DNA from 4 places in the Streptomyces sp. NPDC005266 genome. Region 1 is predicted to be linked to each of the others. Evidence: riboswitches for the same ligand, from Rfam matches in the RefSeq annotation. Region 1 holds a riboswitch; each other region holds the start of a gene.
What was found. A riboswitch is a leader RNA that binds a small molecule or an ion and turns the genes downstream of it on or off. The one in region 1 is predicted to bind cobalamin.
Positions count from the first base shown of each region.

Region 2: another riboswitch for cobalamin. It lies ahead of ABZU99_RS01545 (ribonucleoside-diphosphate reductase subunit alpha); the one in region 1 lies ahead of cobN (cobaltochelatase subunit CobN).
Region 3: another riboswitch for cobalamin. It lies ahead of ABZU99_RS03880 (HoxN/HupN/NixA family nickel/cobalt transporter); the one in region 1 lies ahead of cobN (cobaltochelatase subunit CobN).
Region 4: another riboswitch for cobalamin. It lies ahead of ABZU99_RS11485 (cobalamin biosynthesis protein); the one in region 1 lies ahead of cobN (cobaltochelatase subunit CobN).

Region 1 covers NZ_JBEXHC010000002.1:408,827-416,513, reverse strand. The annotation lists gene cobN (cobaltochelatase subunit CobN) at 1-3,255, opposite strand, end outside; cobalamin riboswitch at 3,288-3,453, opposite strand; gene cobG (precorrin-3B synthase) at 3,512-4,912, shown strand; gene ABZU99_RS05505 (precorrin-8X methylmutase) at 4,909-5,550, shown strand; gene ABZU99_RS05500 (precorrin-2 C(20)-methyltransferase) at 5,547-7,052, shown strand; gene ABZU99_RS05495 (hypothetical protein) at 7,319-7,687, opposite strand, start outside.
Region 2 covers NZ_JBEXHC010000001.1:336,950-344,636, reverse strand. The annotation lists gene ABZU99_RS01545 (ribonucleoside-diphosphate reductase subunit alpha) at 1-1,650, opposite strand, end outside; cobalamin riboswitch at 1,784-1,921, opposite strand; partial or broken gene ABZU99_RS01540 (GNAT family N-acetyltransferase) at 2,300-2,536, opposite strand; gene ABZU99_RS01535 (IPT/TIG domain-containing protein) at 2,466-2,951, shown strand; gene mctP (monocarboxylate uptake permease MctP) at 3,025-4,656, opposite strand; gene ABZU99_RS01525 (DUF3311 domain-containing protein) at 4,653-4,913, opposite strand; gene ABZU99_RS01520 (GntR family transcriptional regulator) at 5,051-5,845, opposite strand; gene ABZU99_RS01515 (extracellular solute-binding protein) at 6,085-7,356, shown strand; gene ABZU99_RS01510 (sugar ABC transporter permease) at 7,363-7,687, shown strand, end outside.
Region 3 covers NZ_JBEXHC010000002.1:73,208-80,894, forward strand. The annotation lists gene ABZU99_RS03860 (FAD-dependent oxidoreductase) at 1-1,496, opposite strand, end outside; gene ABZU99_RS03865 (hypothetical protein) at 1,549-2,133, opposite strand; gene ABZU99_RS03870 (YnfA family protein) at 2,413-2,748, shown strand; gene ABZU99_RS03875 (enoyl-CoA hydratase/isomerase family protein) at 2,870-3,919, shown strand; cobalamin riboswitch at 4,369-4,596, shown strand; gene ABZU99_RS03880 (HoxN/HupN/NixA family nickel/cobalt transporter) at 4,624-5,712, shown strand; gene ABZU99_RS03885 (hypothetical protein) at 5,720-6,025, opposite strand; gene ABZU99_RS03890 (GAF and ANTAR domain-containing protein) at 6,331-7,023, shown strand; gene ABZU99_RS03895 (HemK2/MTQ2 family protein methyltransferase) at 7,249-7,687, shown strand, end outside.
Region 4 covers NZ_JBEXHC010000005.1:53,162-60,848, forward strand. The annotation lists gene ABZU99_RS11455 (ABC-F family ATP-binding cassette domain-containing protein) at 1-236, opposite strand, end outside; gene ABZU99_RS11460 (hypothetical protein) at 387-1,823, opposite strand; gene ABZU99_RS11465 (alpha/beta fold hydrolase) at 2,048-3,172, opposite strand; gene ABZU99_RS11470 (class II aldolase/adducin family protein) at 3,252-3,935, opposite strand; gene ABZU99_RS11475 (inorganic phosphate transporter) at 4,253-5,542, shown strand; gene ABZU99_RS11480 (hypothetical protein) at 5,556-5,807, shown strand; cobalamin riboswitch at 5,980-6,131, shown strand; gene ABZU99_RS11485 (cobalamin biosynthesis protein) at 6,261-7,277, shown strand; gene ABZU99_RS11490 (cobyric acid synthase) at 7,274-7,687, shown strand, end outside.

The DNA of each region.
Region 1 (7,687 bases):
GCGGGTGCGGACCGTCTCTGGGCGGGTGGAGTCGCCGATGTACGCGGCGGGGGCGGTTCCCTTCAGCGCGCGTACGGTGGCGACCATGCCGCCGTGGTACTGGAAGTAGTCGTCCGAGTCGGCGATGTCGTGCTCGCGGGTGTCGGTGTTCTTCGCCGCGACCGCGATCCGGCGGTAGGCGCTCTCCATCTCCTCGCGGGCCGGACGCCCGTCCAGCTCACGGCCGTAGGCGTAGCCGCCCCAGACCGTGTAGACCTCGGCGAGGTCGGCGTCGGTGCGCCAGTCGCGGCTGTCGATGAGCTGGAGCAGCCCGGCCCCGTAGGTGCCGGGGCGGGAGCCGAAGATCCGGGTGGTGGCGCGGCGCTCGTCGCCGTGTTCGGCGAGGTCGGCCCGGGTGTGTGCCCGTACGTAGTTGTCCTCGTCGGCCTCGTCCAGGGACGCGGCCAGCCGTACGGCGTCGTCCAGCAGCCCGACGACATGCGGGAAGGCATCCCGGAAGAAGCCGCTGATGCGCAGGGTGACATCGACGCGCGGGCGGCCCAGCTGGTCGAGCGTCACGGGTTCGAGCCCCGTGACACGCCGCGATGCGTCGTCCCACACCGGGCGGATGCCCAGCAGCGCCAGCGCCTCGGCCACATCGTCGCCGGAGGTGCGCATGGCGCTCGTGCCCCACAGCGACAGGCCGACGGACTTCGGCCACCGGCCGTCGTTGTCGGCGCGGTAGCGCTCCAGGAGCGAGTCGGCGAGCGCCTGGCCGGTCTCCCAGGCCAGCCGGCTGGGCACGGCCTTGGGGTCGACGGAGTAGAAGTTGCGGCCCGTCGGCAGCACGTTGACCAGGCCGCGCAGCGGCGAGCCGGACGGGCCGGCGGGGACGAAGCCGCCGCCCAGCGCGTGCACGGCGTGGTCGATCTCGTCCGTGGTGGCGGCGAGCCGCGGTACGACCTCGCGGGCGGCGAAGTCGAGGACCGCGGTGACCGGGGCGCGGTGCTCCTCGGGCAGGGTGAGGACAGCCTTCTCGACGGCCTCCGGGGCCCACTCGGCGTCCTCCATCGCCTGGACGAGCGCGCGGGCCCGCTCCTCGGCGTCGTCCGCGCCGGTGCGGGTGGCGGCCGACTCGTCGAGGCCCAGCGCCTCGCGCAGCCCGGGAAGGGCCGACGTACCGCCCCAGATCTGACGGGCGCGCAAAATGGCCAGGACGAGATTGACGCGCTCGGGCCCGGCCGGGGCGTTGCCCAGGACGTGCAGCCCGTCGCGGATCTGGGCGTCCTTGACCTCGCACAGCCAGCCGTCGACATGCAGCAGGAAGTCGTCGAAGCCGTCGTCGTCCGGCCGGTCCTCCAGACCCAGGTCGTGATCGAGCCTGGCAGCCTGGATCAGGGTCCAGATCTGGGCGCGGACGGCGGGGAGTTTGGCCGGGTCCATCGCGGAGATGGCGGCGTACTCGTCGAGCAGCTGCTCCAGCCGCGCGATGTCGCCGTAGGACTCGGCGCGGGCCATCGGCGGTACGAGGTGGTCGACCAGGGTGGCGTGTGCGCGGCGCTTGGCCTGGGTGCCCTCGCCCGGGTCGTTGACCAGGAACGGGTAGATCAGCGGCAGATCGCCGAGCGCGGCGTCGGGGCCGCAGGCGGCGGACAGGCCGGCGTTCTTGCCCGGCAGCCACTCCAGATTGCCGTGCTTGCCCAGGTGCACCATGGCGTCGGCGCCGAAGCCGCCGTCCGCCTGGGGCGTGGCCATCCAGCGGTAGGCGGCCAGGTAGTGGTGCGAGGGCGGCAGATCGGGGTCGTGGTAGATGGCGATGGGGTTCTCGCCGAAGCCGCGCGGCGGCTGGATGACGACCAGGAGGTTGCCGCGGCGCAGCGCGGCGAGGACGATCTCGCCCTCGGGGTCGCGGCTGGTGTCCACGAACATCGCGCCGGGCGGCGGGCCCCAGTGCTCCTCGACCGCCTCGCGCAGCTCCCGCGGCAGCGTGGCGTACCAGCGGCGGTAGTCGGCGGCCGGGATGCGGACCGGGTTGCGGGCCAGCTGCTCCTCGGTGAGCCAGTCCTGGTCATGGCCGCCCGCCTCGATGAGGGCGTAGATCAGCTCGTCGCCATTGCCGGAGGCCAGGCCCGGGACCGCGTTTGGCCCGTCCTCGGGGCCGAAGTCATAGCCCTCGGCGCGCAGCCGGCGCAGCAGGGCGACGGCGCTGGCGGGGGTGTCGAGGCCGACGGCGTTGCCGATCCGGGAGTGCTTGGTGGGGTAGGCGGAGAGGACGAGCGCCAGGCGCTTCTCGGCCACGGGGATATGGCGCAGCCGGGCGTGTCGTACCGCGATGCCCGCGACACGCGCGGCGCGCTCGGGGTCGGCGGCGTAGACCGGCAGCCCGTCCTCGTCGACCTCCTTGAAGGAGAACGGCACGGTGATGAGCCGCCCGTCGAACTCCGGGACGGCGACCTGGGTCGCGGCGTCCAGCGGCGACAGGCCCTCGTCGTTCTCCTCCCACGCGGCGCGCGGGCTGGTCAGGCACAGCGCCTGGAGGACGGGTACGTCGAGCGCGGCGAGCGCGCCCGCGTCCCACGCCTCGTCGTCGCCGCCCGCGGAGGCGGCGGCGGGCCGGGTGCCGCCGGCCGCGAGGACGGTGGTGACGATCGCGTCGGCCGCCCCGAGGGCCTCGATCAGCTCGGGCTCGGGGGCCCGGAGGGAGGCGACGAACAGCGGCAGCGGCCGGCCTCCCGCGTCCTCCACGGCCTGGCACAGGGCCTCGACGAAGGCGGTGTTGCCGCTCATGTGGTGGGCGCGGTAGTAGAGCACGGCGACGGTCGGGCCGGTGACGTCGCCGCGGGCGGTGCGCTCCAGCGGGCCCCAGGTGGGGGCGGGCGCGGGCGGTTCGAAGCCGTGGCCGGTGAGCAGCACCGTGTCGGAGAGGAACCGGGCCAGCTGGGCCAGGTTGGCGGGCCCGCCGTGGGCGAGATAGGCGTGGGCCTCGGCGGCGATCCCGATCGGGACGGTGGACGCCTCCATGAGCTGGGCGTCCGGAGCCTGTTCACCGGTGAGGACGACGACGGGGCGGTCCCCGGCGAGCAGCGTCTCCAGCCCCTCCTGCCAGGCGCGGACGCCGCCGAGGAGCCGGACGACGACGAGTTGGACGCCGTCGAGGAGGCCGGGGAGGTCGTCGAGTGCGAGCCGGGCCGGGTTGGCGAGGCGGTACGGCACCGGGCCCGTGGCGGCACGGGCACTGAGCAGGTCGGTGTCGGAGGTCGACAGCAGCAGGATCATGCGCAGCGCGCCTTCCTCGGGGTCCGCGCCCCGGGCGGGTTGAAGACGGCGGGAGTTCCTGGCTCGCCCGGCCGCTGCCTGCCGGCAGCCACCGCGCTCACAGTGGCGGGACCGCGCCGGATTCGCACCGGCTTCCTCCCCTTGACGCCGTCTTGTGCGTCCGGCGGGCCAAGACGACCCGCCGCTGAGCATAGTAAGCGTTGCTGACCTGGCAGGGGACGGTGAGGGCAAGGGAATCGTCGGTATGCTCGCCGCCATGCCCCTCCCCCCGACAACCGTCCCACCAGGGGATCAATCCCCCTTCCGCCGCCGGAGCGGGCGCGATGACGCCTGCCCGGGCGCCCTGCGGCTGCACCCGGCGGACGACGGCGCGCTGGCCCGCGTCCGGGTGCCGGGCGGGCTGCTGACGACCCGTCAGGCGGACGCGCTGGCACGGGTGGCCGAGGAGCTGGGGGACGCCCGGCTGGACATCACCTCCCGCGGCAATCTGCAGGTACGCGGGCTGGACCCGGGGTGCGGCGCGGAACTGGCGGGGCGGCTGCGGGCGGCCGGACTGCTGCCGTCGGACCGGCATGAGCGGGTGCGCAACGTCGTGGCGTCGCCGCTGTGCGGACTGGACGGTGCGGGACACGCGGATGTGGCGGCGTGGGCACGGGAGTTGGACGCGGCGCTGTGCGACGAGACGTCGGACGAGTTGTCCGCCTTGTCGGGACGTTTCCTGTTCGCGCTGGACGACGGGCGCGGCGATGTGGCCGCCTTGGGCGCGGATGTGACATTGATCGCAACGCCGGACGGCGGGGCCGTGCTGCGGATGCCTGGCCCGGCGTGTCGTAGTGAGCGGACCGAAGGTCGCGACACGCCGGACAGCATCGAGCTGTGGGTGCGGGAGGCCGGGGACGTGCCGCGCGCGGCCGCGCTGGCCGCCGTGGAGTTCCTGGCGAGTGTGCGGGCGAGCGGCACCCGGGCATGGCGGGTGCGTGAGCTTCCGGCGCAACACGCCGTGGCGGCCGACGGGTTGGCGACGCGGCTCGCCGCCGCGGGGATCGAGACGGTACGTACCGTACGCACCGAGCCGGACCCCGGTCTCTCGCCGCCGGGCCCCGCGCCGGGGCTGGTCACCGGGCCGGACGGGCGCCTGGCCGTGTCCGTCGCCGTCCCGCTCGGCCGGGTGAGCGCGGCCCAGTGGCGGCTGCTCGCCACGCTCGCCTCCCGGGGCGGGTCGGGCGAACTGCGTGTGACACCCTGGCGCGGCGTGGTGCTCCCTGGGTTTTCCCCGGACGGCGGCCGGACCGCCTCGGGCGAGCTGTCCGACGCCGGACTCGTGACCGATCCGGCCTCCCCATGGCTCGGCGTCGGTGCGTGCACCGGACGTCCCGGCTGCGCCAAGTCCCTTGCCGATGTGCGCGCCGACGCGGCGCGCGCGGTGGCGGGCGACCGGCGCCCGGGCTCGCTTCCGGTGTACTTCTCCGGCTGTGAGCGACGGTGCGGCCACCCCGGCGGCCGCTGGGTGGACGCGCTGGCGACCGGCGCGGGCTACCGGGTCACCGTACGGGAGGTACCGGAGGCGGCCGGCGCGGACACAGGCGCGGATGTGACAGCGGATGTGACAGCAGAACAAGTGGCCGACGCCGTGGCGGCGGCCCGGGGAACGAGATGATCGAGGGCACAGTGTTCGACTACGAGAAGGACGGGGCGGCCATCTACCGCGCATCCTTTGCCACCATCCGCGCCGAGGCCGACCTCGGCGGCCTTCCCGCCGACGTCAGCCGGGTCGCGGTGCGGATGATCCACGCCTGCGGCATGGTCGACCTGGTCAAGGACCTCGGGTACTCCCCCGAGGTGGTCTCCCGTGCCCGCGCCGCGCTGCGCGCCGGCGCCCCCGTGCTGTGCGACGCGCAGATGGTCGCCAGCGGCGTCACCCGCAAGCGGCTGCCCGCCGGCAACGAGGTGGTGTGCACGCTCTCCGACCCCGGCGTACCGGAGTTGGCGCGGCGCATGGGCACGACGCGCAGCGCCGCCGCGCTGGAACTGTGGCGGGACCGGCTCGAGGGCTCGGTCGTCGCCGTGGGCAACGCGCCCACGGCGCTCTTCCGGCTGCTGGAGATGATCGAGGAGGGAGCGCCGCGCCCGGCGGCCGTCATCGGTGTGCCGGTCGGCTTCATCGGCGCGGCCGAGTCCAAGGAGGCGCTGGCCGGACACCCGGCGGCGCTTGACCATCTGGTGGTGCGCGGCCGACGCGGCGGCAGCGCCATGGCCGCGGCCGCGATCAACGCGATAGCGAGCGAGGAAGAGTGAGCGAGCAGCAGACCGGCCGGCTCTACGGGGTCGGGCTCGGACCCGGCGACCCGTCCCTGATGACCGTACGGGCCGTGGAGGTCATCGCCGAGGCCGATGTCGTCGCGTATCACAGCGCCCGGCACGGCCGCAGCATCGCGCGCTCGATCGCCGAGCGGCATCTGCGGCCGGACCACATCGAGGAGCGCCTGGTCTACCCGGTGACGACGGAAGGCACCGACCATCCGGGCGGCTACCGCGGCGCGATGGAGGAGTTCTACACGGAGGCGTCCGCCCGGCTCGCCGCACACCTGGACGCGGGGCGTACGGTCGCGGTGCTCGCGGAGGGCGATCCGCTCTTCTACGGCTCGTACATGCACATGCACAAGCGGCTGGCCGACCGCTACCCCACCGAGGTCATCCCCGGCGTCACCTCGGTGAGCGCCGCGGCGGCCCGGCTTGGCGCACCGCTGGTCGAGGGCGAGGAGGTACTGACGATCCTCCCCGGCACGCTGCCCGAGGAGGAGCTGACGGCACGGCTCGCGACGACCGACGCGGCGGCCGTGATGAAGCTCGGCCGTACCTTCCCCACGGTGCGGCGGGCCCTGGAGCGGTCGGGCCGGCTGGCGGACGCGCGGTATGTGGAGCGAGCCACGATGGACGCGGAGCGGACGGCCCCGCTGGCGGAGGTCGACCCGGAATCCGTGCCGTACTTCGCGGTGGCGGTGCTGCCGAGCCGGGTCGACGCGCGGCCTGGCGCCGAGCGGGGCGAGGTCGTGGTGGTCGGCCTCGGCCCGGCAGGCCCGCTGTGGCTCACCCCCGAGGCGCGCGGCGAACTGGCCGCCGCCGAGGACCTGGTCGGCTACACCACCTATCTCAACCGGGTGCCGGTGCGGCCGGGTCAGCGGCGCCACCCCTCGGACAACAAGGTGGAGGCGGAGCGCGCCGAGTTCGCCCTGGAGCTGGCCCGCCGCGGACGGCGTGTCGCCGTCGTGTCCTCGGGCGACCCCGGCGTCTTCGCGATGGCGACCGCCGTCCTGGAGGCCGCCTCCGAGGACCCCTACCGCGAGGTGCCGGTGCGGGTCCTGCCGGGCATGACCGCGGCCCACGCGGCCGCCGCCCGCGCGGGCGCCCCGCTCGGCCACGACTACGCGGTGGTCTCCCTCTCCGACCGGCTCAAGCCCTGGGAGGTCATCGCCGCACGCCTGCGCGGCGCGGCCGCCGCCGACCTGGTCCTCGCCCTCTACAACCCCGGCTCGCGCAGCCGAGTCTGGCAGGTCGGCAAGGCACGCGAACTGCTCCTGGAGCACCGCGCTCCCGACACGCCGGTGGTCCTCGGCCGGGACATCGGCGGCCCGGAGGAGCGGGTACGCATCGTCCGACTGGCCGACCTCGACCCGGCCCAGGTCGACATGCGCACCATCCTCCTGGTGGGCTCGTCCCAGACCCGCACGGTGCGGCGCGGCGACGGCACCGAGATCGTCTGGACGCCACGCCGCTACCCGGAGCCCGACCGGGGCTAGGTCGTACCCTCCGCCTCCGCCCAGGAAGGCGTACGGAGGGCCCGACCAGACAGCGGTCGAGCCCTCCGACGCTCATGTGCCCCGCTCCGGGCGGTCGTGGGAAACGACCGCCCTCCCATGAAAGGGGTCGCGTTGTGGCGGGAAGCTGGCGGCGCACTTGCCGGGGCAGGCGTAGACGGTGCGGCCACCGACGCTCGCCGAGTGCTCGATCGCGACCACGACCGGTTGGCTTGTCGATTCCTCGCAGCGGGCACAGATCTGAGGCATCACTTGGCCGTTGTCTCCTCGATGGGGCTGATCTCGTCGACGACCGCCTGGGTCATGGCTTCGCGGAGCCGGTTCGCGTCGGTGAGGCATCGGTCGGGTCCCACCGGGAAGCGCCAGTGCAGACGCGGGCCGGTGGTGCGTGTGGCCGGGGGGATACCCATGAAGGTCACGTCGGCGCGATGGGCGCCGAGTGCCTGCACCTGACGCAGCCTGCGCCAGTACTGGGCGCTGCCCGGCAGGATGAGCCAGTACATCAGGCTGTAGTCGGCGATGACGGCGCCAGTCGCGTCGCCCAGCAGCGTCAGCGCGCGCTCGCCGATGTCCGCAGGGGCCCTTACCGCGTCCCAGTACAGGCCCACTTGCATCAG
Region 2 (7,687 bases), on a different contig from region 1:
GGCGAGCATGATGCGCTCGGAGATCTGGGTGGAGAGCTTCTCCGCCTCGGGGGAGTCGAAGGGCAGCCGCAGCCGGAAGAAGACGTCCTGCAGCCCCATGAGGCCCAGCCCCACCGGCCGCCAGCGGGAGTTGGAGGCGCCGGCCTCTTCCGTGGGGTAGAAGTTGATGTCCACCACGCGGTCGAGGAAGGTCACGGCGGTGCGGACCGTGGCGTCCAGCCGCTCCCAGTCCATCGTGCCGTCCTCGCCGAGGTGCGCGGCCAGGTTGACCGAGCCGAGGTTGCACACGGCGGTCTCGCCGTCGTCCGTGACCTCGAGGATCTCGGTGCAGAGGTTGGAGGAGTGGACGACCTTGCCGGGCTCGGCGGTCTGGTTGGCGGTGCGGTTGGCGGCGTCCTTGAACGTCATCCAACCGTTGCCGGTCTGTGCCAGGGTGCGCATCATCCGCGCGTACAGCCGGCGCGCCGGGACCTGCTTGAGCGCCCGCCCCTCGGTCTCGGCCTTGCGGTAGGCGGCGTCGAACTCCTCGCCCCACAGGTCGACCAGCTCGGGCGCGTCGACCGGCGAGAACAGCGACCAGTCGGCGTCCGCCTCGACCCGGCGCATGAACTCGTCCGGGACCCAGTGCGCGATGTTGAGGTTGTGGGTGCGGCGGGCCTCCTCGCCCGTGTTGTCCCGCAGCTCCAGGAACTCCTCGATGTCCGCGTGCCAGGTCTCCAGGTAGACGCAGGCCGCGCCCTTGCGCCGGCCGCCCTGGTTGACGGCGGCCACCGAGGCGTCCAGCGTGCGCAGGAACGGCACGATGCCGTTGGAGTGCCCGTTGGTGCCCCGGATCAGCGAACCGCGCGCGCGGATGCGCGAGTACGACAGGCCGATGCCGCCCGCGTGCTTCGAGAGCCGCGCGACCTGGTGGTAGCGGTTGTAGATGGAGTCGAGCTCGTCCAGCGGCGAGTCCAGCAGATAGCAGGAGGACATCTGCGGATGCCGGGTGCCGGAGTTGAACAGCGTGGGGGAGCTGGGCAGATAGGAGAGCGTGCTGGTCAGCCGGTACAGCTCGGCCACATCGGCCAGCGCCCGCTCGGAGCCGTCCTCGGCGAGCCCGCAGGCCACCCGGAGCAGGAAGTGCTGCGGGGTCTCGATCACCTGACGGGTGATCGGGTGGCGCAGCAGATAGCGGCTGTGCAGGGTGCGCAGCCCGAAGTAGCCGAAGCGGTTGTCGGCGCCGTCGGCGAGCGCCTGGTCCACCAGCGCGTCGAGCCGGGCGGCGTGCGTGGCCACGAACTCAGCGGTGGAGTCGGCGATCAGGCCCTCCTGGTGGCCCACCCGGACGGAAGCGGAGAAGGAGACCGCGCCCTGCCCGGCGGCCTCCTCCGTGATCGCGAGGGCCAGCAGCCGCGCGGCCAGCCGTGAGTACTCCGGCTCTTCGGCGATCAGCCCGGCCGCCGCCTCGGTCGCCAGAGTGCGCAACTCCGCCTCGTCCGAGCCGGGATGACGGCCGCGCAGAGCGGCGGCCGCGACCTTGCCGGGGTCGGTGGCGGGAAGGTCGGCGGTGAGACCGGTCAGGGTCCGCAGCAGTGCGGTCCCGGGCGCGTCGGCCACTACCTGAGAAGCCGTTGCCTCTGAAACCGGATCCGCGGGCGCGATGGTCACTGAAGTGCTCTCCCTCGCTCGGCTGGGGGCCAGGAGGGCGGTGCGCGACGGTCGCAGACGGGCATGCCGATTCCGCACTCACGTACGGAGGCATACCGCGCAGCGCCCATCGGCCCAACCCGCGAGGCCCGGACGTATGCAGACGGCTGTCGGCAGGTCCTCGGACTCGCGGGTACGCACAATGCGCACACGTACACCGTTGCGGGACAGTTCCGGATTCCCACCGGATTCCCCTGCGGCGACAGCGAGCACGAGCATACATCTTGTGTTGGCCGCCGCACCCACCCCCACATCTTGTGTCGGGAGGTGAGGAGTTTCGCACGAATGATCTATTGCGTTCCGGGCGTGGGCCGTGACCTGCGGCCCCCCGGGACGGCGCTCAGGGCCCGCCACCCGCTGAGACCTCGGGGTCGGCGGGGGCGGCGGCGGTGGCGTTCCGGCCCGTGGGCGAAGCTCACGCCGACGCCCGCACGGGTCGCTGCGGGCAGACCGACGCTTACCGCCACGCCGTCCACGGGGCCGCGGGGCCCGTACGGCCACGGCGGCGTCAGCTCGCCGGTCCGCGGCGGCGAGGACGCGCAGGGGTGGCACCATATCCACGGACAGTGCCGCCATCGCCGGGATCAACGCGACAGCGCCAAAGGAGTCGCTACAGCTCGACCGTGAACGCCCACAGCGTGACGCCCGGTACCGGCTCCCAATCCCGCTCCGGCGCGCGGACGAAGCCCAGTCGCGCGTAGAGCCGGTGAGCGGCCGTCATCGACTGCTGGCTGCAGATCACGATCCGCTGCAGCCCGAGCCCCCGCGCCCCGTCCATGCAGGCCCGCACCAGCGCCTCCGCCGCCCCGCGCCGCCGTGCCCGAGGCCGCACCGCGAGCATCCGGAACGGCGGGAACCCCTCGACCATCCTGGCCGTCAACCCCGCCGGAACCAGCCTGGTCGGTATCACCCCGGCCGGCCCGGCCGCCGGTGGCAATGTCACCGTCACCCTCACCGGGCCCGGCGGCACCACCACCGTCCCCGGCGGCTTCACCTACTTCGTCGCTCCGCCCGCGCCGGCGCCCACCGCCATCACCCCCAGCACCGGACCGGTGGCCGGCGGTACCGCGTTCACCATCACCGGCACCAACCTCGGTGGGGTGCTGGGCGTGCTGTTCAACGGCGTTCCCGCCACCGGCGTGACCGCGAGCGCCACCACGGTCACCGGCACCAGTCCGCCCGGCGTGGCCGGGAACGCGACCGTCACCCTGGTGACGGCCTTCGGAACCGTCACCGTCCCCGGCACCTTCCTCTACGTCTGATACGTCTGACTCCCGCGAACGGGCCGCCGGCTCCCGCGAGGGAGCCGGCGGCCCAGTGCGGCGGCGGCAGGCGTCAGTGTCCGCCCGGCGCCCCCGCAGTGGCCGGGGGCAGCTCGGCCTGGACGCCCGGGTCGCCCGCGTCCGCCGTGTAGTCGGCGGGGGACGTCTCGTCGATCCCGTCCGGGGCCTTCACCGCGCGCAGGACGAGGGTGAGGGCGACCACCACGGCGACGTTGAGGACGAAGGCCGTGAAGCCGATGTAGCCGATCTCGCCGATGCCGGGGATATCGGCGGTGTTGCCGAAGTGCTTCTGGGTGGCGCTCGGGGTGTCGTACGCCTTCCAGGTGCCGTAGATCATGCCGACCGCCCAGCCCGCCAGCAGTGCCCAGCGGTGGAACCACCGGGTGAACAGGCCGCCCACCAGGGCCGGGAAGGTCTGCAGGATCCAGACGCCGCCCAGCAGCTGGAAGTTGATCGCGACCGTCTTGTCCATGCCCAGGACGAAGATCAGTGCGCCGACCTTGACCAGCAGCGATACCAGCTTGGAGATCTTGGTCTCTTCCTCCGGCGTGGCGTTGGGCCGCAGGAAGTCCTTGTAGATGTTGCGGGTGAACAGATTCGCCGCGGCGATCGACATGATGGCCGCCGGGACCAGCGCGCCGATGCCGATGGCGGCGAAGGCGACGCCCGTGAACCAGTCGGGGAAGAGGTTCTCGAAGAGCTGCGGGATGGCGAGCTGGCCGTTGGTGACCTTCACGTCCGCCGCGATCGCCATGAAGCCCAGCAACCCCAGCAGGCCCAGCATCAGGGAGTACAGCGGCAGGATCGTGGTGTTGCGGCGGATCACCTCGCGGCTGCGGCTGGAGAGCGTCGCGGTGATCGAGTGCGGATACATGAACAGCGCGAGCGCCGAGCCGAGGGCCAGTGTGGCGTAGGCCCACTGCTGTTTCTCGCCGCTGGCCAGGGCGCCGCGTGGCTGCCCGGTGGCCGGGTTCTTCTGGGAGAAGGCCTCGCCCGCCTTGGCGAAGATGTCGTCGAAGCCGCCCAGTTTCATCGGGATGTAGATGATCGCCACCGCGATGACGATATAGATCAGGGTGTCCTTGACGAAGGCGATGAGCGCGGGTGCGCGCAACCCCGAGGAGTAGGTGTACGCGGCGAGCACACCGAAGGCGATCAGCAGCGGCAGGTCCTTGATGAACCAGTTGGTGTTCTCCCCGCCGCCGACGCCCATCACGTCCAGCACCGCCTGGATGCCGACGAGCTGGAGGGCGATGTACGGCATGGTGGCGAGGATGCCGGTGATCGCGACGGCCAGCGAGAGCCCCTTGGAGCCGAAGCGGCCGCGGACGAAGTCCGAAGTGGTGACATACCCGTGCTTGTGGGACACCGACCACAGTCGGGGCAGGAAGGTGAAGATCAGCGGGTAGACCAGGATGGTGTACGGGACCGCGAAGAAGCCGGACGCGCCCGCCGCGTAGATCGCCGCCGGGACGGCGACGAAGGTGTACGCCGTGTAGAGGTCGCCCCCGAGCAGGAACCAGGTGATCCAGGTCCCGAAGCTGCGGCCGCCGAGACCCCATTCATCGAGGTTGTTGGCGTTCTCGGCGGCGCGCCAGCGCGCGGCCAGGAACCCTATGACGGTGACCGCCAGGAAGAAGAAGATGAAGACGCCGAGCGCGACGCCGTTCACACCGTCCTTCATGCGGGTCCACCTCCCTTGCGCGCCCGCTGCTCACGGCGGACCAGGACGTAGGCGACCGAGGTCAGCGCGGCCGAGATCGGCACCCAGAGCATCTGGTACCAGTAGAAGAACGGGATCCCCATGAGGGCGGGCTCGACCTTGGCGTACGAGCCGACCCAGAGCATCCCGATGAAGGGGGCGATCAGGCACAGACCGGCCACGACGCGCGTGGGCGTGATGACCGGTCTCCTGCCGGGTGAAGCGGATGTGTCGGACATGGTGGCGGACTCCCGTTCCCTCGGGTCATCACCTGCGTCACAGCTGATCATGTGTGTAATGCGCAGGAAACTTAAGCCAGGGGCCCGGCAGCCGTCACTACCCGTCCGTATATCGGTATGAGAAAGAAAGCGGCGCGTCAGCCGTTCGGCCGCTGGAGCCGGGCGACGAACTTGTAACGGTCGCCGCGGTAGACCGACCGCACCCACTCCACCGGCTCACCGGACGCGTCCCGGGAATGGCGCGAGAGCATCAGCATCGGCAGCCCGACATCGGTGCCGAGCAGCCCCGCCTCGCGGGGGGTGGCCAGGGAGGTCTCGATGGTCTCCTCGGCCTCGGCCAGACGGACGTCGTACACCTCGGCCAGCGCCGTGTAGAGCGAGGTGTACTTGACCAGGCTGCGGCGCAGCGCGGGGAAGCGCTTGGCCGACAGATGGGTGGTCTCGATGGCCATCGGCTCGCCGCTGGCCAGCCGCAGCCGCTCGATGCGCAGCACCCGGCCGCCGGTCGTGATGTCCAGCAGTCCGGCCAGCCGGTCGTCGGCGGTGACATAGCCGATGTCCAGCAGCTGGGAGGTGGGTTCCAGGCCCTGGGCCTTCATGTCCTCGGTGTACGAGGTGAGTTGCAACGCCTGGGAGACCTTGGGCTTGGCCACGAAAGTGCCCTTGCCCTGGATCCGCTCGAGACGCCCCTCGACGACCAGCTCCTGCAGCGCCTGGCGCACGGTCGTACGCGAGGTGTCGAACTCGGCGGCCAGGGTGCGCTCCGGGGGGACCGGGGTGCCGGGTGGCAGGGTCTCGGTCATCTCCAGCAGGTGACGCTTGAGGCGATAGTACTTCGGGACGCGCGCGGTGCGCGTTCCGCCGGAGCTGTTGCCGTTCTCGGTGGCCGTCGTGGTGGCCCCCGCTGCCGCCGTTGCCCCCTCGGTCTCCATCGCGCGCCCTTCCGACTCCTGGTCTGCTGCCGTCACCGGCTCCTCCAACTCAGCGGCTCACATCGTGGCACGGTCCCGGCGCCGCGCGGCCGCTCGGGCCGGATGTCGGCAGGTGTCGGTCCGGTAACGGAGCCGCCGGCGACTCTTGTACACCCTTGACACCCTCAAAGGTCTAGGCCAAGCTGCCCGCACTGGTCTAAACCATTAAACCCCTCATCCGGTCCTTTGAGGAGAGTGCTGTGAAGCGTGGGCTCATAGCGGCGACGGGCGTCGCGGCAATGCTGGTGAGCGTCTCGGGCTGTGGGTCCGGCGGCGATGACGACAAGGCCGGGGCGGACGGTTTCAAGGGGGAGACGCTGACCGTCTGGGCGATGGACGGATCCACCCCCGACGGCTGGACGAAGGATGTCAAGGCCGCTTTCGAGAAAAAGACCGGCGCCAAGCTGAAGCTGGAGATCCAGCAGTGGAACGGCATTCAGCAGAAGGTGACGACCGCGCTCTCGGAGTCCGACCCGCCGGACGTCCTGGAGATCGGCAACACCCAGACCCCCTCCTACGCCCGGACCGGCGGCCTCGCGGATCTGAGCGACCTGAAGGAGTCGATCGGCGCCGACTGGTCCGACTCGATCAACAAGTCCGCGGTCTACGACGGCAAGCAGTACGCCGCGCCCTGGTACGTGGTGAACCGGGTCGTTCTCTACAACAAGAAGATCTGGGCCCAGGCCGGGATCAAGGACACCCCGACGACCCGGACCGAGTTCTTCCGCGATCTCGACACCATCAAGAAGAAGACGGACGCCGAGCCCATCTATCTCCCGGGCCAGAACTGGTACTTCTTCGACGGTCTGGCCATCGGCACCGGCGCCGACCTCGTCAGGAAGGACGGCGACAAGTGGGTCTCCAACCTCGCCGACCCCAAGGTCGGCAAGGCCATGGACATCTACAAGCAGTACCAGTCCTTCAGCAAGGCCCCCAAGGACAAGGACGAGGCCACCCCGCAGCAGGGAGAGGTCTTCGCCAAGGGGAAGACCGGTGCCTTCATCGGCATGGGCTGGGAGGCGGCCATCGCCATCAAGGCCAACCCGAAGATCGAGAAGGACATCGGCTACTTCACCATCCCCGGTGAGACGGCCGGCAAGCCGGAGGGCGTCTTTCTCGGCGGCTCCAACCTCGCCATCGCCGCGGGCAGCAAGAAGCAGGAGCTGGCCAAGGAGTTCCTGAAGATCGCGCTGAATGACACCCACGAGGGGCAGCTGGCCAAGGAAGGCGGCGTGATCCCCAACAAGGAGTCGCTGCAGACGCGGCTCAAGGGCAACGCCGCGGCGCAGGCGGCCGCGCCGGCCGCGGCGAGCGGCGGCACCACCCCGCTGATCCCCGAATGGGCGCCGGTGGAGAACGCCCCCAACCCCGTCAAGTCCTATATGACCGCGGTGCTCAAGGGGAAGTCGCCCGCCGAGGCCGCGAAGTCGGTCGAGGACGAGATGAACAAGCGCCTCAGCCAGGAGCAGTAGGAAACGATGGCCGTAGCGACCGAACGCAATGACCCCGGCCCGGCGGCGGCCGGGGTCCGCCGGAGCGGGGCACCGCCGGTCCCCACCGCCCCGGCCCCGGGGCCCTCCCGGCGCGGGCGGCTGACCGGCGCCGCCCCGTATCTGCTGCTTCTGCCCGCGCTCGCGGTGACGGCGGTGCTGCTGGGCTGGCCGCTGGTGAAGAACGGCATGCTGTCGTTCCAGAACCTCAATATGCGGCAGCTGATCCAGCACCTGACCGAGTGGAACGGTGTCGACAATTACCGTGAGGCGCTGACCAGCGAGGACTTCTGGCGGGTCACCGGCCGCTCGG
Region 3 (7,687 bases), 340 kb from region 1:
AGGGCCGGACCCTGCAGCACGCGGCCGTCGGTTCCGAAGCGCGACCCGTGGCAGGGGCACTCCCACGCCCGCTCCGCGGTGTTGAACGCGACGAGGCAGCCGAGATGGGTGCAGCGGGCGGAGAGGGTGTGGGTGGTGCCGTCCTCGTCGCGGTACACGGCGCGGTGGCGCCCGCCGACGCGGACGACGGCTCCCGTGCCGGGGGCGACGTCGGTGACGGAGTCGGCATGCGTGGTCCGCAACCGGTCGCCGATGAAGTGCCGTCCGACCTCGGCCTGGTGCTTGAGCAGCGCCGGTGCCTCGCGCAGGGCGGTCCGCAGCCGCCGTGGGTCGTACAGCCCGGCCCACGGCGGCTCCTCGCCGGTGATGAGGGCGGTGAGCAGCCGGCCCGCCATGATGCCGCCGCTCATGCCCCAGCCGCCGAAGCCGGTGGCGACATAGGTGTGGCGCGCGCCCGGGTGGAAGGGGCCGACCAGCGGAACCGTGTCGGTGGGGTCGTTGTCCTGAGCGGCCCAGCGGTGGGTGACGTCGACGCCGGGGAAATGTTCCCGGGCCCAGTCGGCCAGTCGCGCGAACCGCTCGGGGGTGTCCGCGGCGCCGGGCTTGAAGGACTCGCCGGTGACGATCAGCAGCCGCTGCCCGTCGCCGTACGGGGCGGTGCGCACGGAGCGCTTGTTCTGCTCCGGGGTGATGTACGCGCCGTGCGGGTCCCGGTCGGCGGCGATCGGGCCGGCGACGACGAGCTCGCGGTGCGGGGCGAGCCGGGTGAACAGCAGCGCCCGGTCGAAGACCGGGTAGTGGGTGGCGATGACGACGTCCCGGGCCGTGACCACCGGCCCGTTCTCGGTGGTGACACGGCAGGGGGTGCCCTCGTCCAGCCCGATGGCACGCGTGCGCTCATGGATCAGCCCGCCGCGCGCCCGCAGGTCCTCGGCGAGCGCGAGCAGGTACTTGCGGGGGTGGAACTGGGCCTGGTTCTCGGCCCGGACCGCGCCCGCGACGGGGAACGGGAGCCCGGTCTCCGTGACATACGAGGCGGGCAGCCCGGCTTCACGGGCCGCGTCCGCCTCGGCCCGGATCTCAGGGGTGCGCGCCGGATCCAGGACATAGGTGAACGCCGGGACGCGCTCCAGCTCGCAGTCCACGCCGAGCTCGTCCACGATGGCCGCGGCCCGCTCCACGGCATCCGTCTGCGATCGCGCGTACAGTCGCGCCCCCTCCGCGCCGCGGGTCCTGCGCACCTTGTCGTACACGAGGGTGTGCAGTGCGCTGAGCTTGGCTGTCGTACAGCCGGTGACACCCGCGGCGATCTGCCCGGCCTCCAGGACTGCCACGCTCCGGCCGGTGCGGGCCAGCTCCCACGCGGTGCTCAGGCCCGCGATACCGCCGCCGATGACCGCGGCGTCGACCCGCAGGTCCGTCGTGAGGGCCGGGTGGGGGGTGCTCGGCGCGGAGCCCATCCAGTACGACTCGGGTGTGCCAGGGAGTCCGTTCATGGCTGCAGGGTGCCCCCTGCCCGCCGGGTGATGCACCGCAGACACGGGCCCGTCACGATGGGTGACGGCGCCCGGACGTGGCGGCCCCGGCCTCCGACCCCGGCACCCCGGGGCGGTGGCCGGGCGACACCAGCGCCGAGACGGCCCGGGAGTGCAGCGAGTCCAGGGTGGTGAGCTGCTGCCCGGCCCGGTCCAGCAGCTCGGCGAGCCGGCCGGTGTCCAGCCGGGGCTCGTGGACGGCCGTGGCGAGCAGCGTCCGCCACAGCAGTGCCTTGCCCTCCACCCCCAGTCGGAGCGCCTCAAGCTCCAGGACCGTGCTCAGCCCGGAACGGCGCCGCAGCCGGCCGTTGGGCTTCACCCGGGAGACCAGCTCGCCCGCCAGCCCGCCGTAGATCTTGTAACGGCGCACGGGGACGTCGATCGAGGCCATGCACCACAGCAGCGCCCTGCGGTCCTCCGCGATCTCCACCGCGAGCTTCGCGAGCTCGCCGCTGAAGGCCGAGTGCCGGTGCTCCCGCGCCATCCGCCGGGCCAGCCTGACCCCGGCGGTCGATCCGGCCAGATGGTCGTTGAGATAGATCCCGAGCATCCGCGGGGCGGGGGCACCACCGGAGCGTGCCGATGCCGGTACAGCCATGATCGTCCTCCTGAACGCCGGGCCCCGAGGATCGCTGTCACGCCGGTGGCGAGCACCCCCGCGGCACGCGGGCCGGGCCCGTGGCCGCGGCGCCTCGCCGCTCAGCCATTTTCGCCGATGTCCGGCGGGTCGGCGCCCCGAGGCCCGCCCCGTCCGGCGGGCGGCGGCATGCCGCAGGGACCCGGCCGGTGGCTACGGGCCCGCGGTGACCTGGGGCATCGTGCCGACGGTCTACCGTCGAGCTGTTCACCCCGCCGCCGACCGAGGATGAGTCCCGCTGTGCTTGTCGCCCGCTCCGTCGCCCTGTTCGTCGTCGCCGCCCTGTTCGAGATCGGCGGTGCCTGGCTGGTCTGGCAGGGGGTGCGGGAACACAAGGGCTGGGTCTGGATCGGCGCCGGGGTGATCGCGCTTGGCCTGTACGGGTTCGTGGCCACCCTCCAGCCGAACGCCGACTTCGGGCGCGTCCTTGCCGCGTACGGCGGGGTCTTCGTCGCCGGATCGCTCGCCTGGGGCATGGTGGCCGACGGCTACCGCCCCGACCGGTCGGATGTCATCGGGGCGCTGATCTGTCTCGCGGGGATGGCCGTGATCATGTATGCCCCGCGCGGCCACTGATCGACCGGCCACTACCGTGCGACGAGACGATCCTTTGCGATCGACGCGTGCATCGGCACCAGGAAGGAACGAACGCGATCATGTATCTCATCGTGGCCCCCGGACGGACAGGAGTTCTCCGGTGACCGACAACGACCCCGTCCTGCTGCGCACCGAGGGACGCGCCGGCTACCTCACCCTCAACCGGCCGCGCGCCATCAACGCCCTCAACCACCCGATGGTGACCCGGATCGCCGAGGCGCTCACCGCCTGGGAGCGGGATCCGGCGGTCGGGACCGTCGTGATCAGCGGGGCGGGGGAGCGCGGGCTGTGCGCGGGCGGCGACATCCGCTTGATCCACGAGGAGGTGAGGACGGGAGGGGGTGACGCGTCGCTGGCTTTCTGGCGCGACGAATACCGGCTCAACGCCCGTATCGCCCGCTACCCCAAGCCGTATGTCGCCCTGATGGACGGCATCGTGATGGGCGGCGGCGTCGGGGTCTCGGCCCATGGCGGCGTACGGATCGTCACCGAGCGCTCCCGGGTCGCCATGCCCGAGACCGGCATCGGCTTCGTCCCGGACGTCGGCGGCACCTACCTGCTGGGCCGCGCTCCCGGCGAGCTCGGCACCCATCTCGCGCTCACGGGGGCACCGGTGGGCGCCGCCGATGCCCTGCTGTGCGGGCTCGCCGACCACTTCGTACCGTCCGATCTGCTGCCGGTGCTCGGCAAGGACCTCGCCATGGCCCCCGTGACGGACGTCCTGCCCCGGTACGCCCGCGAGGCGCCGGCGGGTGAGCTGGACGGCCACCGGGAGTGGATCGATCACTGCTATGCGGCGGACACCGTCGAGGAGATCGTGGACCGGCTGCTCGCCAGTGGCGTGCCGGCGGCCAAGGAGACCGCCGAGTCCCTCCTCGCCAAGTCGCCCACCGCGCTCAAGGTCACGCTGACCGCCGTGCGCCGGGCCCGGCGGCTGGGTTCGCTGGAGCGCGTCCTGGAACAGGAGTTCCGCGTCTCGGCAGCCGCTCTGAGCTGCCCGGACCTGGTGGAGGGAATCCGCGCCCAGGTGATCGACAAGGATCGCGCCCCCCGGTGGTCCCCGGCCGCCCTCGCCGAGGTCACCGAGCAGGACGTGGCCCGTTTCTTCGCTCCCCTCGGCGACCGCGAACTCCGCCTGGCCTGCGCCTGATACACCAAAAATAGTGTGCCAAGCGGTCGGCGCCTCGCCCTGGCCGGTCTCGCGCCGCTGATCACCGTGGTGGAGCTCGACCGGGAGCTACTGCGGCCGGTGCCGGCCGATAAGAGCGCCGGGTGGATCGCCGTCGCGATCGGCGGGGCGGGGGTGGTCCGGCGGGTGCTGCTGACCGCCGCCTCCGGCGGGATCGGCCATCTGGTCGACGGCCCACTCCACTTGGACCTCGGGCGGCTGCCTCGCCCGGCTGGGTTCGGCGTCGGCCTCGCGTTCGTGCCGCTCACGGCCGCGGTTTTCGGTGGCGCGGTATCGCAGGCGCGGGAGCGACACCGGTGGACTGCCGCCCCAGGGGCGGGCATGGCGTCATCCTGCCGGGCCGCCCCCGCCCGCCACTCGCCCCGCCCGCACCGCGACCGCGGGGACGAAGCGGGAGCGGATCCGGAAACTTGCCGCTTTCGACCCGCGGCTCCTAGAGTTGGCGGGCCGTGGTGTTTCGGGAAGACCGGTGAGAAACCGGAGCGGCCCTCGCCACTGTGATCGGGGAGTATCCGTCCCGCTCCACGGCCTGAAGGACAAGGCTGTGGAGCCACTGGCAGCGCTGAGCGGCCGGGAAGGCAGGGGCGGGCGCGTTCGACCCGTCAGCCAGGAGACCGGCCGCGGCATCTCACGAAGTGATCCACGAGGTGCTGGAGCGTGACCGCATGACCCTGCCCACCGCACTGCGCTGGCGGCGCGAGGACACCGTACGGACCGCGGGGCTGCTGGCGGTGATCGTCGCCCTGCACATCGTCGCGTTCGGCGTGCTCTTCCTGGTCGTCGCGCCCCAGCACTACGAGGTCGGCTCCAGGACCTTCGGCATCGGCCTCGGGATCACCGCGTACACCCTCGGCATGCGGCACGCCTTCGACGCCGACCACATCGCCGCCATCGACAACACCACCCGCAAGCTGATGGCCGACGGAAAGCGGCCGGTGTCGGTCGGCTTCTGGTTCGCCCTCGGCCACTCCAGCGTCGTCGTCATCATGGCCGCGCTGGTCGCCGGGGGTACTCAGCTGGCCGGCACCCTGGCCGACGAGAGGTCCGGCACCCACCAGACCCTCGGCGTCGTCGGCACGACGGTCTCCGGCTCCTTCCTCTATCTCATCGCCGCGCTCAACCTGGTGGCGCTCGTCGGCATCCTGCGGGTCTTCCGGGCGATGCGCGCCGGACAGTACGACGAGGCCCGGCTGGAGGCGCATCTGGACAGCCGCGGCTTCATGAACCGGGCCCTCGGCCGCTTCACGCGGTCCATCACCCGCCCCGGGCAGATGTACCCGCTCGGCTTCCTCTTCGGGCTCGGCTTCGACACCGCCACCGAGGTGACGCTGATGGTGATGGCCGGAAGCGGAGCCGCCGCCGGGCTGCCCTGGTACGCGATCCTGTGCCTGCCGCTGTTGTTCGCCGCCGGGATGAGCCTGTTCGACACGCTCGACGGCACCTTTATGAACTTCGCCTACCACTGGGCGTTCTCCAACCCGGTGCGCAAGGTTTTCTACAACCTCGCCATCACCGGGCTGTCGATCGCGGTGGCCTTCCTCATCGGCACCATCGAGCTGGTGAGCGTGCTCCACGACAAGCTCGAGCTGCAAGACGCCGTCACCGGCCGGATCGCCGCGCTCGACCTGGACAACGTCGGGTTCATCATCGTCGGGCTGTTCGTGGTGGTGTGGGCGGCGGCCCTGGCCTACTGGCGGCTCGCCAAGGTGGAACAGCGCTGGTCCGCCCGGACGGCCGGAACCGACGGCGGCTGAGCCCGGATCAGACGGCTCCGGTGGCCCCGCGCTTCCCGCTGATCCTCCGCGCCACCAGATGCACCGCGAGCATCACCGCGGCGGTGACGGCGGCGCTGTGCCCCAGCAGGGCGTCGATCCGGCCCGCCGAGAGATACGCGCCGGCGGCCACCGCGGCCAGGGCGCATACGGCCCGGTCGATGATGCTCTCGACCGAGAGCAGCGTGGCGCGCGGGGCGCCGGGCGGAACGGCGGTGTTCACCAGTGCGCGCTGGATCGGGTACGCGAAACCGGTGACCACCGAGAACAGGCAGAGCAGGCCCACGGCCGCCACCGGGCCGCCGAGGGTGATCCCCGGGCACGCGAACCATGAGATCGCCGCCTCGCTCCGGCTCTCCCGGCAGACCCTGGACTATCACCTTGGCCGGCTGCGGCAGTTGCTCGATGCCCCCACCCGCCTCGCGCTGATCGGCCGGGCGTATTCCTGGGCATCCTCGACCCGCAGAGCTGGCGGCCGCGCCCCGCCTGAGGGCATCGTTTGCCCGCGGCAACCATGTGCGTCCGGGCTCGTCCCGATACGTTCTGGGCAGGGTGGGTGCGCCCGGGTGACACTTGAGGTCGGAGAGAAAGCTGGTGGTCATGGACTGGGAGAGCTTCGCCGAGCGCATGGCCCAGATGGCGCGGGACCTGCTGGCGCAGACGTCGGTGGACGCGACACTGGAGCGGATCACCGAGTCCGCCGTGGAGAACGTCGAGGGCTGTGACGCGGCAGGCATCCTGATCTTCCAGGGAAAGCGGGTGGAGACCCTGGCACCCACCGACGGGGTGGTGATCCGGTCCGATCAGCTGCAGGAGAAGCTGGGCGAGGGCCCCTGCTTCGACGTCGCCCTCCGCCGGGGTAGTGACCGGGTGTTCCGGATCAAGGACTTCAACGAACCCCAGGACCGCTGGCCGAAATACGCCCGCGAGGCCCGCGCGCTCGGTCTGGGCAGCATGATGGGCTTCCTGCTCTACACCGAGAACGAGAACCTCGGTGCCCTGAACATGTATGCGTGGCGCCCGGCCGTCTTCACCAGAGCCAGCGAGACGGCCGGCTGGCTGCTCGCCTCCCACGCCGCGGTGGCCTTCTCCAGCGCCCGCACCGCCGATCAGCTCAAGCGGGCGGTCGAGACCCGGCACATCATCGGCGAGGCCATGGGCATCCTCATGGAGCGCCTCAAGATCTCCGAGGATGAGGCCTTCGCCGTGATGCGGCGGGTGTCCCAGGAGCGGAACATCAAACTCAGAGACATCGCCCGGCAGATCTGCGAGAGCGGTGGCCTCGACGACTGAGCCGCCCGGACGTGAGGTAGGGGGCGGCTCTCCCGGCCCGTGGTCTGGACCGGAAGGGCCTGGCTGTCGCGTTCCCCCGGGGGTTGCGTCGGCAGCTTGCGCGGCGGGTACCCGAAACCGCCCGCCGTAACGTATGCCGTCGGCCATTGATTCACCTGCGGCTCCCGCACGACCCCGTGGACGTCGTCGACTGTTCATCGTGCCTGATCGGGGTACTCGCGCCCCATGATGCTCTTGTCTGCTCCGGGCGTGTACACGCCACAGGACGACACATGGCTGCTGGCCGAGGCGCTCCACCGGGAGCCCATCACCGCCGGCACCACCGTCCTGGACGTCGGTACCGGCAGCGGGGCCCTGGCCCTTGAGGCGGCGCGGTGTGGCGCGGCGCAGGTGACCGCCGTCGACATCTCCGCCCGGGCGGTGGCCTCCGCGCGCCTGCACGCCCGCCTCAACGGGCTGCGGGTCCGCGTGGTGCGCGGCCATCTGCTGACCCCCGTCGCCGACCGCCGATTCGATCTCATCATCGCCAACCCCCCGTATGTGCCCTCGGCGGAGCGGCGTAGCGGGGGCAGCGGGCGTCGCGGGCGTCTCGGGCGTTCCGGGTGTTCCGGGCGGGCGCTGGCCTGGGACGCCGGTGCCGACGGGCGGGCGCTGCTCGACCAGA
Region 4 (7,687 bases), on a different contig from region 1:
AGGACATCGAGATCGCCGGTGCGCGGGTCCTGCGGAAGGTAGCCGACCTGGCCCGAGCGGGTGATCGTGCCGCCGGCCGGGATGCCCTCACCGGCCAGGCACTTGGTGAGGGTGGTCTTGCCCGCGCCATTGCGGCCGACCAGGCCGACGCGGTCGCCCTTGGCGATACGGAAGGAAGCGGACTCGATGAGGACACGGGCGCCGGCACGCAACTCGACGCCAGAGGCGGTGATCAAGGGGAATACTCCAGGGCAGGAAGGACGGCGGACGGGACGGGCGAGGTCGGGCCGACGCCGTCTAATGCACGAGGAGAATTGCCATGCGGCTAGTTTACCGGGGGCGGGCAAGTCGTTTTTCCCCGGTGCCTGGCCCGGTCCTCCCCGCTGTCAGACCCCGCCGGTGTGCACCTGGAAGGCCGCGCGGCGGACCGCCTTGGCGAGGGCCGGATCGGGGTGGGCGGCGGCCAGCGCCACCAGGACCTGCACGGTGCGGGGGTGGCCCACGCCCCGTACCTCCACCAGCAGCGCGGGCACGGTGCCCTGGACGGCGGACTCCAGGTGGCGGACGAGCAGCGCGCTCTCCCCGTGGTCGGAGATGGCGGCGGCGGTGTCCACCCACAGCCAGGTGGCCTCCTCGCGGGTGAGCGCGTCCAGCGCCTCCTCCGGGTCGGCGCCCTCGTGCTCGGCCAGCCAGATGAGGGCGTACGGGCGCAGGCACGATTCGTCCACGGCGGCCCGTACGGAGGGCTCGGCGGGCGCCCCGACCACGCGCAGCGCCTCGAAGGCCAGACCCCGCAGCAGCGCGTCGTCGCCGCGCGCCGCGTCGATGAGCTCGGTGACGGCGCTTCCCACGGGGCGGGCGGCCAGCCAGGCCCGGTACTCGGCACGGGCGGGGCCCGGGGTCAGGCCAGCGCAGCCGCGCAGCATGTCGGCGGCGGGCTGCTCGATGTTCCCGGCGGGGCTCTGGGCGGCGACGCAGATCTGCTCCAGCTTGACCCACACCGCCCAGTTGCCGAGCGCGGTGAGCACGGCCTCACGCCGGCCGCCCGCCGCGCCCCCGGGGCCGTCCTCGGTGCTGTCCCGCACGGTGAGCGCCCCCACGGAGGCGAGCGCGTCCAGGGCCCAGTCCAGGAGCCTCTCCAGGACCTCCTCGTCGTCCTCGGCGGTCCCGGGGGTGGCCGGGGCGCCGCCGACCGGCTCCAGGGCCTCCCCGGCGCCCTGGGGGACCTCACAGCGCTCGGTGCGCAGCTCCGCCACGCGCTGCCGCAACATGTCCAGCAGCACGGGGATCTGGACCGGGCCCGCCGACAGCTGGAGCAGCGAGAGCAGCTGCGGTACGGCCTCCACGACCTCGGCGACCGCCGAGGGCTCCGCCGTCTCCGGGGCGGGGCAGGCCAGGGACCACGCGTCGAGCAGCGCGACCCAGCCGCGCAGCACCGCGCTGTCGTCGCGGTCCCACGCGTGGAGCCGCCAGCCGGGGCGGGAGGTGCCGGCGTGGTACTCGACGAGGCCGACGAGGCGGGCCCGGTCCCAGTCGGCCCGTACCTCGCGCCGGCTCCGGCCCAGCGCGGCGGCGGCCCGCGCGGCGGCCTCGTCGGAGAGCGCGCCGGGCGCGCCGTGCTCGGTCGCCGCCCAGTGGGCGATCTCCACGGCACCGGCGAGTCCCGATCTGGCCTGCCGTGCCAGCTCCGCGGGGGGCGGGGTGCCCTCGGGCGGGCGGGGCGCCGGTCTGGAGCCGCGATTCGGCGCGGGCCGGCGGGCGGTGGCCAGCGGCCGGTTGCTGACGAGTCGGAGCCGGGAGTCGCGCGGAGTACGGGACGTCACGGGAGCAGTCTCGCCGTTGACGGCCCGAAAGCCCAATCGGCACCCGTCCGGCGGTCGCCGCCGGCGGATGCCGGTCGCTAGGCGGGCATCCGCGCGGAGCTGCCCGAGTCGCCGCGGCAGGCGCTGAGCGGATGCGGTGAAGTTCGCCGCTGATCCCTCGCCGTTCGGCCTGGCCGAGGGCTTGGACGCCGAGAAGGATCAGCACGTGACTTCGCCGTAACCGCTTAGAGGAGCGGCGTCAGAAAGCGCCGCAGAACCTCTTCGTACCCGTGCGGATCCGCGTTCCACATGGCGGCGTGCGGGGCCTGCCGGACGGTGTGAAGGGTGACCAGTTCGGACCTGCGTGCGGCGAGTTCGCGCGAGACGCTCCAGGGGGCGAGGGTGTCGTCGGGGCCGTGGAAGAGGAGCGTCGGCACGGCCAGCCGCTCGGGGTCGCAGGCCTCCGCGAGCGCGCTCTCGCCGAGCCCGCGCCCCTCGGCGGCCCGCATCACCAGCGGCAGCAGCGCGGCGGGGGTGCCGTGGGCCAGGGCGAGGGCGCGCAGGGTGGCCCGCCAGTCGAGCACCGGGGAGTCCAGCACGATGCCGCGGACGCGGTGCCGCAGCGCGGAGTTGGCGGCGGCGTGCAGGGCCATCGTGGCGCCGGTGGACCAGCCGTGCAGCACGATGTCCTGGGCTCCGTACCGCACCGCGTAGCGGATGGCCGCGTCCAGGTCGCGCCACTCGATGTCGCCGAGGTGGCCTATGCGGTCCTCGGGGCGGGGGGCGCCGGGGTCACCGCGGTAGGCGAGGTCGAGCACCGGGACCCGCAGCCGCCTCAGGAAGGGCATGACGACCATAGGGTGTTCACGGGTGGTGCCCAGGCCATGGGTGGTGATCACCCAGGTGGTGCGTTCCCCGGGGATGAACCACGCGGGCAGCGGGCCGAGTTCGCCGGGCACGTCGACGTCGGCGTGGTCGATGCCGAGGGTGTCCCGCGGATTGCCGTTGTGCACCTGCGGGGTGAGCCGGACCCGCGCGCCGGGTTCGAGGGCGCCGTGGGTGATCGCCTCCAGGCGGCGTACGACGCAGTCGGCGGGGTGCGGGACGTCCTCGATGACGGGGCCGACGACGGCGTGGCAGTCGCGGCCCGCGAGGCCGTAGGTGCCGGGGCGCAGCGAGGCGAGCGAGCGGGTCAGGGTGATCCGGCCGTCATCGGTCCCGTGCACGGTGAGCGGGGGTTCGTTCGGCAGCGGACGGTCGGGGGCCGGTTTGAGCGCAGCACCAATGGCGTACCGTCCGGCCGCCACTGCGGCCGCGCCGACACTCAGGAGGCTGGCGGCGGCCGCAGCCGCCGTTGTCCGCAGACGCATCCCTCCCAGTGTGAGCGGGAAGCCGCCCATCGGCCAGACGGGCGCATCCGGTCGGGCGGTCCGGCCCCGGCGGGGCGGCTCAGCGGGGTTGGCCGTAGCCGTGCAGCTTCTCGGCGGCGCGGGCCAGCTCGTCCGGCGGGATCAGGGCGGGGGCGCGGCCGGGGACGGCGGCGGCGGCGGTGAGCCAGACCCGGCACATCCATTCGAGCTGGGCGGTGCGGTCGTACGCCTGGTCCAGGGTCGCTCCGTGAACGACGGTGCCGTGGTTGCGCAGCAGACAGCCGCTGCGGTCGCGCAGCGCCTCGAGCATGGCGTCGGCCAGCTCGTCGGTGCCGTAGAGCGCGTATCCCGCGACCCGGACCGGCCCGCCGAGCGCGCCGGTCATGTAGTGGATCGCGGGGACCTCGTCGACCAGGGTGGAGACGGCCGTGGCGTGGACGGCGTGGGTGTGGACGACGGCCGCGGCGTCCGTGGTGCGGTAGACGGCCAGATGCATGGGAAGCTCACTGGTGGGCGCGAGCGTTCCGAGAACCTGCCGGCCGTCGAGGTCGACACCCACCGCGTCGCGCGGGCCGAGCCGGTCGTAGGGGACGCCGCTCGGGGTCACCAGGACGGTGTCGCCGACCCGGGCCGAGACATTGCCCGAGGTGCCCACGACGAGGCCGTCGGCGGTGGTTCTGCGGGCCGTGCGGACCACCTGGGCCCAGGCCTGCCGCAGGGGCCGGGTCAGCCGCGGCCGTCGCGGGGATGGCGACTGGGTCACACGCCCTCACCTCCGGGGCCGATCCTGCCAGGTGCCCGGGGCGAGGGGCAGGGCGGGGCCGGACCCTTTCACCCCTTGCGGAGCGCCTCTTGGGCCCGCCTTTCACCCTTGCGGAGCGCCTCTTGGGCCCGGGGGAAACGCCGTCGGGGAACGCCGCTCAAACCCCGTATGACGTACGAAAGTACGGCGGGAGTCGGGCCGACGCCGCACTCTCTCCGCCGCGTCACCGTCACGCCGGACTCAGTTCACCTTCCGTTCATCCAGTTTCCTTACGTTCACCGTGCTGATACCGACCTTCGAACTGATTGACCGGGTGTATGGAACACATCACGCTTCTCATCGGGATCGTGATCATCACGGCCTTGGTGTTCGACTTCACGAACGGCTTCCACGACACCGCCAACGCCATGGCCACCACCATCTCCACAGGAGCACTCGGTCCCCGGGTGGCAGTGGCGATGTCGGCGGTCCTCAACCTCATCGGCGCGTTCCTGTCCGTGGAGGTCGCCAAGACCATCTCCGGAGGGATCCTCGACGAGGATTCCGGCATCCGACCCGAAGTGATCTTCGCGGGTCTGGTCGGCGCCATCCTCTGGAACCTGGTGACCTGGCTCGCCGGGCTCCCCTCCAGCTCCTCGCACGCTCTCTTCGGCGGCCTCATCGGCGCCACCGTGGTATCCGTCGGCCTGGACGGGGTCAACGGCGACGCGATCGTCATGAAGGTGCTCATCCCGGCCGTCGCGGCGCCGATCGTGGCCGGACTCGCCACGATGGCCGCCACCCGGCTCACCTACCGGCTGGGCCGCGGCCGCTCCTCCGAGGACACCGCGAAGGGCTACCGGGCCGGCCAGATCGCCTCGGCCGCCCTGGTCTCCCTCGCCCACGGCACCAACGACGCCCAGAAGACGATGGGTGTGATCACCCTGGCGCTGGTCACCGGCGGCGTCGTCGCGCCGGACTCCGACCCGCCGCTGTGGGTCATCGTCTCCGCGGGCCTGGCCATCGCGCTCGGCACCTACCTGGGTGGCTGGCGCATCATCCGCACCATGGGCAAGGGCATCACCGACATCCAGCCGCCGCAGGGCTTCGCCGCCCAGACCGGTGCCGCGACGGTCATCCTCGCCTCCTCCCACATCGGCTTCGCGCTGTCCACCACCCAGGTCTGCTCCGGTGCCGTGATGGGCGCGGGGGTCGGCCGCAAGGGCTCGGTGGTGCGCTGGTCGACCGCGGGCCGCATGGTCATGGCGTGGGTGCTGACCCTGCCGGCCGCGGGTCTGATCGCCGGCGCCGCGGCGCTGCTGGCCGACCAGGGCAACGGGGGCGTCACGGCGGTCGCCGTGCTTGCCGTCCTGGCCTGCGGGGCGATCTGGGCGCTGTCGCGCCGCAAGCCCGTGGACCACACCAACGTCAACGAGGCCGGGCCCGCCGAGCCGGTGGGCGCCGTCACCGCCGCCCTCCAGTCCGTCGCCCCGCCGCCCGTAGGCGGCGCGCCCGCCGCCGACACCACCGGGGCCACCACCGCGAGCAGCGCCCCGGAGCCCACCGAAGCGCCCGCCACGGAAACCACCCCCACCCCCGCCGCCGCGGCGACCAGCACCACCAGCTAAAGGGAGCTACGCAATGAGCATCGACTGGGCGGCACTCGGCCAGGTCTTCGGCATCAGCCTCACGGTGACGGTCGGCATCGTCGGCGTCTTCACCCTGGGGATCGTCGGCACGTCCCGGAAGAGCCGGCCGCAGCCGCAGGACGGCACGGCCGTCGTGGTGGCGGTGCCGGGCGACGGCTCCACGGTCGCCCGCACCGGCGCGTACGCCTGCTTCGCGCTGTGCGCCTCGGTCGTGGCGTACGGCATCTATCTGATCGTCGCCTGAGGACCGCGCGTCCCCGACCGACCCCACCGACCGCCGGGCTGCGGCGCTGGTCAGCGCCGCAGCCCGGCGGTCGGTCCATGTGGGCCTCGGCACACTCTCGCATCGCGGGTCATAGGCGAGTTGACGGCCCTTCGCGGCCCATGGTGGACTTCCCGAGCCAAACGGCGGCAGGAGAGGAAGCCGGTGAGAATCCGGCGCGGTCCCGCCACTGTCACCGGGGAGCGCTCTCTCATCGCCTGTACGGGTCACGGCTCGTCCATATGGTTCGTCCGTATGCGGAGCTGGAAGGCCGGGAGAACCGCGGATCCGGGAGCCAGGAGACTCTCACCGCCGGTCACGTCGAGCCAGGGCGCGGACCCTGAGTGAGGACATACCGCCATGCCCGGCCCTGTCACGCCGCCAGCCCCACCTGTCCGTACGCCGCTGCGCCGAGGCGCGACGGCGGGCTGACGGATGCGTGCCGACCACGCCTCGTACGCGTGCGGCGCCGCCCTCGGCTTCCTCGGTGACCTCGCCCTGGGCGATCCGCGCCGCGGTCATCCGGTGGCCGCGTTCGGGCGCGCCGCCGCGGCCGCCGAGCGGCGGCTGTGGCGCGACCACCGCGGCCACGGAGCCCTGCACACCGCGGTGTGCGCGGGCGGCGCGGCCCTCGGTGCCGCGCTGCTGACGCGCACCGTACGGGCCCTCGCCGGGCCCCGTGCGCCGCAGATCGCGCTGACCGCCGCCGCCACCTGGGCCGTGCTGGGCGGTACGACGCTCCGGCGTGAGGCGCGGGCTGTCGGCGACGCGCTGGCCGCCGGAGACCTCCACACGGCCCGGGAGCGGCTGCCGCATCTGTGCGGACGCGACCCGCAGGCGCTGGACGGGCAGCAGATGGCCCGCGCGGTCGTCGAGTCGGTCGCCGAGAACACCTCCGACGCCGTCGTGGGCGCGCTGGTGTGGGGAGCCGTGGGCGGGGTACCGGGCCTCATCGGCTTCCGCGCAATCAACACCCTGGACGCCATGGTGGGTCACAAGTCGCCGCGCTACCGGCGGTTCGGATGGGCGGCGGCCCGCCTGGACGACGCCGCCGGCTGGCCCGGTGCGCGCCTCACCGCCGCCCTGGCCACCCTCGCCGGCCCCGACCCGCGCGGCGCGTGGCGCGCCTGGCGGCGGGACGGCCGGCGCCACCCGAGCCCCAACGCGGGCCCGGTGGAGGCGTCCTTCGCGGGCGCGCTCGGCGTACGGCTGGGCGGCACCCTCGCCTACGGCGGCCGGGTCGAGCACCGGCCGGTGCTCAACGCCGGTGGGCGGGCCGTCCAGACCGCCGACATCGACCGCGCGGTACGGCTGTCGCGCCGCGTCGGCGCGCTGGCGCTGCTGACGTCGATCGCGGCAAGGACCGTTGTGGGCAATCGTTCGGCGGGGCGGAACGGGTGGGCACAACCCATCCACCGGCCCGTACCCGGCAACGAAAGGGCAAGCCGATGACGGGGCCGGGCCACGGCCTACTGGTCGCGGGGACGACCTCCGACGCGGGCAAGAGCGTGGTGACGGCCGGGATCTGCCGGTGGCTCGCCCGCAAGGGCATCCGGGTGGCGCCCTTCAAGGCGCAGAACATGTCGCTCAACTCCTTCGTCACCCGGGACGGCGCGGAGATCGGGCGCGCGCAGGCGATGCAGGCCGCCGCCGCGCGCGTCGAGCCGAGCGCCCTGATGAACCCCGTCCTGCTGAAGCCGGGAAGCGACCGCAGCAGCCAAGTGGTGCTGCTGGGCAAGCCGGTGGGCGAGCTGAGCGCCCGCGGCTACCACAGCGAGCGGCGCGAGGCGCTGCTCGGGACCGTCACCGAGTGCCTGGCGGAGCTTCGGCGCACCCATGACGCGGTGATCTGCGAGGGCGCG